Regions from separate parts of the Paraburkholderia sp. SARCC-3016 genome, predicted to be linked through region 2. Evidence: riboswitches for the same ligand, from Rfam matches in the RefSeq annotation. Region 2 holds a riboswitch; the other holds the start of a gene.

Region 1 (4,411 bases), on a different contig from region 2:
CTCCTCGGGCCGCCAGCGACGATCGAAATAGCTGTCGAAACGGCGCCCGACACCCTGGATCACGAGACGCATCGGCGCGCCGGGCAGCGCCGCGAAGCCTTTGACGCGATACACGGTATGCTGCTCGACCACGCGTTGCAGCGCGGCGATCATTGCTTCGCGCGACGGCGCGTATGCGCTGACCACCACCGAATCGAACGCGTCGTGATGGTGGTCGGCATGGTCGGGGTCGTCGGCCGAGCCATGATGATCGTGGCGCAGGTGAATCGTGTCTTCCGACGCGGACTCGAGCCCGAGCAGCGCATGCAGATCGAGCTGACCGTTCTGCGCGCGCACCACTTTGACCTGCGCCGGAATCTCTTCGCGAATGGTCGCTTCGACCGCTTGCGCTCGCGCGTCGTCGAGCAGATCGGTTTTGTTCAGAATGACGAGGTCCGCCGCGCACAACTGGTCTTCGAACAGCTCATGCAGCGGCGACTCGTGATCGAGATTCGGATCGGCTTTGCGCTGCGCATCGACGGCGAGCGGATTTTCGGCGAACTGGCCGCTCGCAACGGCCGGGCCGTCGACGACGGTCACCACCGCATCGACGGTGAAGCTATTCCTGATCGACGGCCAGTTGAACGCCTGCACGAGCGGCTTCGGCAGCGCGAGGCCCGACGTTTCGATCAGCACGTGGTCGATCTGGTCGCGGCGCTCGACGAGCTTTTCCATGACGGGAAAGAATTCTTCCTGCACGGTGCAGCACAGACAGCCGTTCGCGAGTTCGTACAGCTGGCCCTCGGTTTCGCGGCCTTCGTCGTCGCAGCCGATGCCGCATCCTTTGAAGATTTCGCCGTCGATGCCGAGTTCGCCGAACTCGTTGACGATCACGGCGGCCCGCAGTCCGCCGGCGTGCTGAAGAATATGGCGCAGCAGCGTGGTTTTGCCGCTGCCGAGAAAGCCCGTGACGATCGTCACAGGAATTTTGCGCATCTGGGTTTGCATGGCGACTTTGCGATGTGAACACGGCTCGACGTACGACACAAGGAGCGACATCGAGCACGCGAAGAAGTGGACGGAACGCCGCAACCCCGCGGCGTCAACCCTGGTCTTCCGGCCGGTATCCGGGCTGGCGAGAGCGCCGCTTCACCTTCCCACGCGAGTGAACAGTTTCTCGCGCAGTGGTTTTTCTGCCCGCGCGGCCTTGCGCGCGAACCTCGAAGCCGGCTCTGCACCGCGGCAACCGCGATGCGCTCGCCTTCCGTTGCGGGGGCAGCACAGGTTGACCTGAAGCCGCTACGCGGCAGCCGCGTTCGACAGGTTCAGGCCCGCTGTTTCCCGTTTAACTGCACACGCCGGACGGCGCGCGCGAGCACCAGAAGTGGCTGCGAGTGTAGGCGCGGTGCGGGGAGGCGTCAAGAAACGAACCGATAATCGAGCCTCGGGTTTTCGCGCCCGGGCGCAGCGATCGGCCAGGCATGCCAATGCGCCATTGCGCCCCTTGGCCGGCGGCCAGGCGTTCATGTGCTATCGTATGCGCGCGTCCGGTGCCGCATATGCGCCTAGTGCTCACATGCGGTTAAACGGGAAACAGGGATGCGCGGTTGCATGCTGCACGCGCCCAACCTGTGCTGTCCCCGCCAACGGTAAGCGGCCTGCGGACTGGATGTCCGCGCATGCGCTTCGATGCCACTGTCGGCGATCCGCCGATGGGAAGGCGAAGCACATGAGGCCGTCAGCCCGGATACCGGCCGGATGCAAGGGGGCGAACGTCACGGTCGCCAGTCGCCGGTTCCGCGGGGGACGGATACGGGCGCCCACGCATGGCGCAACCGCTTGCAACGGCTTCGCAAACGCTTTGCAAACGCTCGCCGCCGTGCACGCTATGTGGCATTGCATGACACGTCTTCATTACGCGCTTGCCGGCGCGGCTCCTTGTACGACCGCACCTCGCGCCGCCAATCTGCGCGCGCTTTTTCTCGCGCTTTGTTGTCCAACGCTTGCCGGCGGCACGCGATGACTGCGCCGCAGAAACGGCTCGTCGTCGGCATTGGCTGCAAGCGCGGCGCGAGCGTGGAACAGATCGATGCGGCCGTGCGCGGCGCGCTGGGCCCGCATGCCATCGACGACGTCCGCGCGGTCGCGACGGTCGACATCAAGGCTCACGAAGCCGGCATCGCCGGTTTCTGCGCGCGTCATGCGCTGCCGCTGCACGCCTTTTCGCGCGAGCAGATTGCGCACGGACCCTCGCTTTCCATGGGGCAGACCTCGGCGCCCTCGCCTGCCGTGCGCGCGCACGTCGGCGTCGACGGCGTGTGCGAACCGTGCGCCCTGCTCGCCGCCCCGCAAGGGCGGCTCATTGCGCCGAAGCGCGTATTCGAAGGCGGCGTGACCGTCGCCATCGCCATGATCGATTCCGTTGCGCATGCAACGTTCCACGAACGAACCCGGCATCGACAACACCATCAGGACGCTCAATGAAAACCGATCCCGAATCGCATCAGCGCATGACCCAGCGCCGTCGCGAAGGCCATGAGAAGAAACAGGCGGAAGCGACCATCGAAAAGGGTCTGCTGATCGTCAATACCGGCACCGGTAAAGGCAAGAGCACGGCGGCGTTCGGCATGGCCGTGCGCGTGCTCGGTCACGGCATGCGCCTTGGCGTCGTGCAGTTCATCAAGGGCGCGTTGCATACGTCCGAGCGCGACTTCCTCGGCAGCCTGCCGAACTGCGAGTTCATCACAATGGGCGACGGCTACACGTGGAATACGCAGAACCGCGACGCCGATATCGCCACCGCACGCAAAGGCTGGACCGAAGCCAGACGAATGATCGAAAGCGGCGACTATCAGATGGTGATCCTCGACGAGCTGAACACGGTGCTCAAGTACGACTATCTGCCGCTCGACGAAGTACTGGGCGTGCTCGCCGCGCGGCCCGAGATGCTGCATGTGGTCGTCACGGGACGGCATGCGCCCGATGCGCTCGTCGAGGCGGCCGATCTCGTCACCGAGATGCGCGCGATCAAGCATCCGTATCGCGAGCAGCACGTGAAGGCGCAGCGCGGCGTGGAGTTCTGAACGATGGCGCAGTGCCCCGCGCTCTTTATCAGCGCACCTGCCTCCGGCCAGGGCAAGACGACGATCACGGCCGCGCTGGCGCGCCATCATCGCCGGCAAGGGCGCCGCGTGCGCGTGTTCAAGACCGGCCCCGACTTTCTCGATCCGATGATTCTCGAGCGCGCGAGCGGCGCGCCCGTGCTGTCGCTCGACTTGTGGATGGTCGGCGAGTCCGCGTGCCGCGAACTGCTCGCGCAGGCCGCCGCGCAAGCGGACCTGATTCTGATCGAAGGGGTGATGGGCCTGTACGACGGCACGCCGAGCAGCGCGGATCTGGCGGCTGCGTTCGGCGTGCCCGTGGTGGCCGTGATCTCGGCTCAGGCAATGGCGCAGACGTTCGGCGCCGTCGCGTTCGGACTCGCGCACTACCGCGACGACGTGCCCATGCGCGGCGTGTTCGCGAATCGCGTCGGGTCGCCGCGGCATGCGCAGATGCTCGAAGCAGCGCTGCCGCCCGGCCTCGAATGGATGGGCTCGATCGCAAGCGCCGCGGACATCGAGTTGCCGGACCGGCATCTTGGCTTGCATCAGGCCGCGGAAATCGCCGACCTCGACAAGCGGCTCGATAAAGCCGCCGATGCGCTCGCCTGCACGCCGCTCGCCGGGTTGCCGCCCGTCGTGCAGTTCGGGCCAACGCAAGCGCCGGTGTCGGCATCGGATCCGCTGCGGCCCGACAGCGGCGCGCGACCCGGACCGCTGCCGCGCCTGCTCGAAGGCGCCCACATTGCCGTCGCGCGCGACGCCGCGTTCTCGTTCATCTACCCGGCGAACCTCGCGTTGCTCGACACGCTCGGCGCGCGCGTCAGCTTCTTTTCGCCGCTTGCCGACGAACCGGCGCCCGACACCGCCACTGCGCTCTATCTGCCCGGCGGCTACCCCGAATTGCATGCGGCCACGCTCGCGCGCAATGCGCGCGCGGCCGACTCGGTGCGTGCGCATGCAGCCGCCGGCAAACCGGTATTCGCCGAATGCGGCGGCATGCTGTACCTGCTCGAAAGCCTGACGAACGCCGACGGCACGACGACGCCGATGCTGGGCGTGCTGCCCGGCCACGTGCAGATGCGCACGCGCTTCACGGCGCTCGGCATGCAGCAGCTCGACGGCCCGCTCGGCACGATGACCGGTCACACGTTCCACTACTCGCACGTGAGCACACCGCTCACGCCCGTGCTGCATGCGACGCGTCCGCAGTCGGACGCGGCCGGCGAAGCGGTCTACCGCTCGGGCCCGATCGTCGCAACCTATATGCACAGCTACTGGCCGTCGAATCCGGCCTTCACCGCGGCACTATTCCATGGCAACGCGTTTTA
Region 2 (4,411 bases):
GCGGCTTACAGTGTGTTGCCTACTTACGCACGCCGTTACGGCGCGGCTTTTCCGGATGTCACGCTGAATCTGCGGGAAATCGTCTCGAACGATCTCGCGCCGCAGGTGCTCGACGGGCAACTCGATGCGGCGATCATGCTGTCGGGCGCGCCGCCGCACGGGCTTGCCGCACGCACCGTGCTGACCGAACCGCTGTGCGTCGCGCTGCCGCGCCGGCATCGGCTCGCCCGCGCGAGGCGGGTGTCGATTGCACAGCTTGCGCATGAGCCATTCGTCATCGCCGCGCGCGAAGTCGGCGAAGGGTTGCATACGACCATCGTCGAGCATTGCCGCACGGGCGGCTTCGAGCCCGACGTGCGCTTCGAAGTGCGTTTGCAGCAGACAGTCCTGAGTCTTGTCGATGAGGGGGCCGGAGTCGCGCTCGTGCCCGCGTCGATGCAACGGGCGCAACTGGCGGGGGTGGTGTTCAAACCGCTCGCGCAGGCACCGTCGATCTCTCAGGTGCTCGTGTGGCTGTCGACGAACCGGAACCCCTGTCTTGCGCGGTTTCTCGAACTGGTCGAACAGGGGCCGGACAGAAACGGCCCGCACGCGTTTGCCGTGCAGGCCGCAGACGCGAGCTAGCGTGCTCTATGCTTTAACCTGACCCGCCGTTCAACCCGCGAGGCGCCGCTCCGGCCGAGCGGCGCGCGACAGGCGCTGCAAGCGTTCGGCGAATGCGCCGAACAGCAAGCCGAGCGCCGTCCACAACACGGCCTGCATGCCGAGTGCGGTAACACGGAACTTCCACAGCACGACCGCCGGAAACGCGGCCGGCACCTCGTTGATTTCCGGCAAACCGGCTTGCACGGCCGCGATGATCGCAATGAATACGAGCCCCGCGAGAATCGACCCGTTCCATACGCCGAAGCGTGCAATCGCGCGACGCCGCACCTTCATCGAAAACACGAGCGCGGTCAGCGAAATGACGATCATCAGGAAGTACAACCCGGTGCGATAGCCGATTGTCTGCGGGTCACCGACCGACGGCGGGTTCGGCGGATACTTGAGCGCCGGCACGATCGCAATCGCCATGAATGCGCCGAGCGCAAGCCATGCGGACAATTCGCGCACACTGAGCTTTTTGGCGCGGCCGTAAAAATACGCGAAGGTCAGCGCAAAGAGTCCGCCCACTGCGGCCCCATACACGACCACACCGGTGAAGAGACCGAGCCCTGCCTGCGTGCCGCGGCTTACGAGTTCGGGCTCCCGTGCTTCGCCCTTCGCCGCGTCGGCTTTTTCTTCGAATGAAATGGCCTGATCGACCTGCGGCTCACCGACCACGCGTGCCAGACCGAACGTGAGCAAGCCCGCGGCGATGCCCGCGAGCATCCCGCGCACCAGCAATTTACCTACCATGGTTCGCTCCTGCGTCAGTGGCAGGGGAAGCCGAGCAGATGGCGGCCGTCGTGAACGAATTCGTGCACGTACATGCCGGGGATCAGCGATGTCGCGCCCTCTTCCGCGCCGACGAAATAGAGTGCAAGCAACAGCAGCAGGCCACCGAAGACAACCCACGGCAATAGTTCGCGCAGCGGAATGGGCGTGGGCGCGGCGGCGGGTTCGAGTGCGTCGAGCGGCTTGAAAACTGCGTCGGACATGACGGATATCTCCCTGGGGTTACGCGCCCCGATAGACGATTGCAGAAAAGGCACGAAGCTGGGTCTGACTTCCGGACCAACGATGTGGCCGATTACAGTGGCGCGACCGCGCCGGACTTGCACCGGCTTCCGCGCTTCGAGTAGCGCTTATTCTACGCGCTAAACTGTGCGACCCCCGAAAGCTTTTCGCGGGCCGCGCAAAACAGCACACCCTGCGCATGCACATGGAACGACATGCAGACACGTCTCTGGTTGATCAGCCACGCGTCGACCGCGGCACAACGCAGCGCGACGTTCGCGGACGCGAACGAGCCGCTCGATGCGCGCGGTCTCGCCGAAGCGAACGCCTTCGCCCAGCGTCCGCGCTTCGCATTCGGCGGCGTGGACGAAGTGCGCGTGCTGACCAGTCCTGCAGCGTGCGCGCGCGACACGGCCCGTGCGCTCGGCTTCGATGCCGCCGTTGCCACCGAGCTTGCCGATACCGACTACGGCGAATGGCAACGCATGCGCGTCGCCGATATCGCGACGCAGGCGCCGCAGGCACTGGAAGCGTGGCTGCGCGATCCTGCTGCAGCGCCGCCGCGCGGCGAATCGTTCGAAGCGGTTCTGGCACGCGTCGGCGCATGGCTCGACGCGCTAGCGGGGAATGACCGGAGCGGCCGCACGGTCGTCGCCATTACACATGCGGCCGTGCTGCGCGCGGCGCTCATCCATGTGCTGCACGCGCCGCCCGCCGCATTCACGCAAATCGAAATTGCGCCGCTCACAACGATCGGGCTGCGCAGTTCGAAGCGCGGCTGGACCTGGTGGCCTCATGCGCCAGGCGAATCCGCACCCATACCGCAAACCACCGCCTGACACGCACTGCGCCTTGTTCAAAACGGCCGGCAGGCGATTCCGTCAATGTCGCTTCAGACGGCGCGCCGGTATCGTCGCGCACCAGCTCGCAAGCCGGCCGCTGGCGCATCGCGGAAAAACCGCTTCAACCCGACTTATCGTCTCCGCCGCTCATTCGCGGCATCAGCGAATCGCCTGGCCGCGCAATATCGAGCACCTTGCGCGCCGACTGGATGCCAACCACCGGCAGACCCTCGGCATCGAGCATGCCGATCTGCGCGAGCACGGTCGCCTGATCCCAATACACATGCAGGTTGTCTATCTTGTCGCCGCGAAAGCAGATCACCGCGACCATCGCGACTTCGAAGTATTTGCCCGTCGGTGCGACGCCGGGCAGCATCCAGTGCATCTCGCACGTGTGCGTACAACGAAACACGAATTCGTCGACGATCCGGTCGAGGCCGACGGTAAACGAGACCGGCACATGCTGCGCGTCGGGTGGAAACGAATGCATGAACTCTTCGATATAGAAGCGCTTGAGCGATTCGTGGCCGATGCCTCCGGTCATCGTCGGCACGTCGTTGAAGTAGGGATCGTCGACCATCGTCGCCATCACGGCCTCGGCGTCGCGCGTGACGTACTTGTGATACGAGTGCCGCTTCCACACGCGTTCGATGGCATAGATCGGCCCCATCGTCTTCTTGAGCAGCGACAACGAACGCGAATACGACAACGCCGCCGACGGACGGTCGAAGTCGGGGCCGGGCACGGTGAACGACTCGCCGCAGTCGTATTCATGGACCGTGACCCCCGGCTTGTACTCGAACGCCGCGCGAATCTTGCCGCGCACGAGCACGTCGTGCGCCGACGAAATACGCCCTGACAGATGCAGCACCACCGGGCAGCGCAGACGGCGGGCCTCGCCCAGGTGAGCTTCGAGCGCCGCGCCGCAGAAGCCGACCGCACAGTCGACATCGGTATGCGCCGCCGCGAGCACCGCGAGCGTGCCGCCCGGTCCAAAGCCGAGCACGCCGACCTTGCCGTCCTGCGCCGGATGTTCGCGCAATGCTTCGAAGGTCGAATTGATGTCGTCGATCGCGTGATCGATCTCGAGAAGCCGGTTATGTTCGCGGGCGAGCGCGGCGTCGCCGCCGTAACGGTCGAACGACTTGCGCGGCGAGAGCCGCCAGTAAAGATCGGGCACGACGACCACGTAACCTTCTTCGGCATAACGCCGCGCCATCGTTTTGATGGGCTCGTCGATGCCATAGTTGTCGTGCAGCAGCACGAGCCCCGGCGCCGGTCTATGCGCGGGCAATGCGAGATAGCCAGTGAAACTCCGGCCATGGCTCGCGGCAATTTCAATCAAATCGTCCATCGTCCATCTTGTTGTCACACCGGTCTGTCAGGCGTGAGAGCCCGTCGTATCAAGAACGCGCAGACAGGTCACTTATTCCAGCCGTCATCAGTCAGAAAGCAAAAAACGTTCGGGCATCGCATCGGCGCGCTCTCGCGCTAATTCAGTGCATCGCCGAGTTCGCGCACTGCTGCGGTGCAATACAAACATCGTGACGAATACGCGAGTGCCTTGTCCGACAAGGATTTGCCACTTTGCTGCTCAATGGCACGACCGTTGCTTAAAACGCTCGGCTGCCTGCAAAGACGCGGGCGGCGCAAGCGGAGCCACCGTTCGCCATCGGCGAAAACGGTCCGCGCAAGACATGGCCGCAAGCCCCGCAACAGAGCAACGCATGAGGCGGGGTTTCGGCAGACAACAGTCGGGCAATGGCGTTCGACGTGCGCTGCATCGGGTTTCGCCGCCCGCTGCGCGATACCTCGGCAGAACGGACATCATGAGCAAACCCCGACTCGTCGTCATCGGCAACGGCATGGCCGGCATTCGCACGCTCGAAGAACTGTTGACGATCGCCCCC

What was found. A riboswitch is a leader RNA that binds a small molecule or an ion and turns the genes downstream of it on or off. The one in region 2 is predicted to bind cobalamin.
Region 1: another riboswitch for cobalamin. It lies ahead of QYH69_RS17015 (cobalamin biosynthesis protein); the one in region 2 lies ahead of QYH69_RS03545 (CbtB-domain containing protein).

What each region holds. Positions count from the first base shown of each region.
Region 1 covers NZ_JAVHZD010000015.1:165,579-169,989, forward strand. Annotated here, with positions in the region: gene cobW (cobalamin biosynthesis protein CobW) at 1-987, opposite strand, end outside; cobalamin riboswitch at 1,080-1,377, opposite strand; cobalamin riboswitch at 1,511-1,753, shown strand; gene QYH69_RS17015 (cobalamin biosynthesis protein) at 1,999-2,463, shown strand; gene cobO (cob(I)yrinic acid a,c-diamide adenosyltransferase) at 2,460-3,062, shown strand; gene QYH69_RS17025 (cobyrinate a,c-diamide synthase) at 3,066-4,411, shown strand, end outside; gene bluB (5,6-dimethylbenzimidazole synthase) at 4,396-4,411, shown strand, end outside.
Region 2 covers NZ_JAVHZD010000002.1:257,965-262,375, forward strand. Annotated here, with positions in the region: gene QYH69_RS03535 (LysR family transcriptional regulator) at 1-624, shown strand, start outside; gene QYH69_RS03540 (CbtA family protein) at 655-1,398, opposite strand; gene QYH69_RS03545 (CbtB-domain containing protein) at 1,413-1,640, opposite strand; cobalamin riboswitch at 1,679-1,824, opposite strand; gene QYH69_RS03550 (histidine phosphatase family protein) at 1,875-2,498, shown strand; gene QYH69_RS03555 (dienelactone hydrolase family protein) at 2,623-3,855, opposite strand; gene nirB (nitrite reductase large subunit NirB) at 4,331-4,411, shown strand, end outside.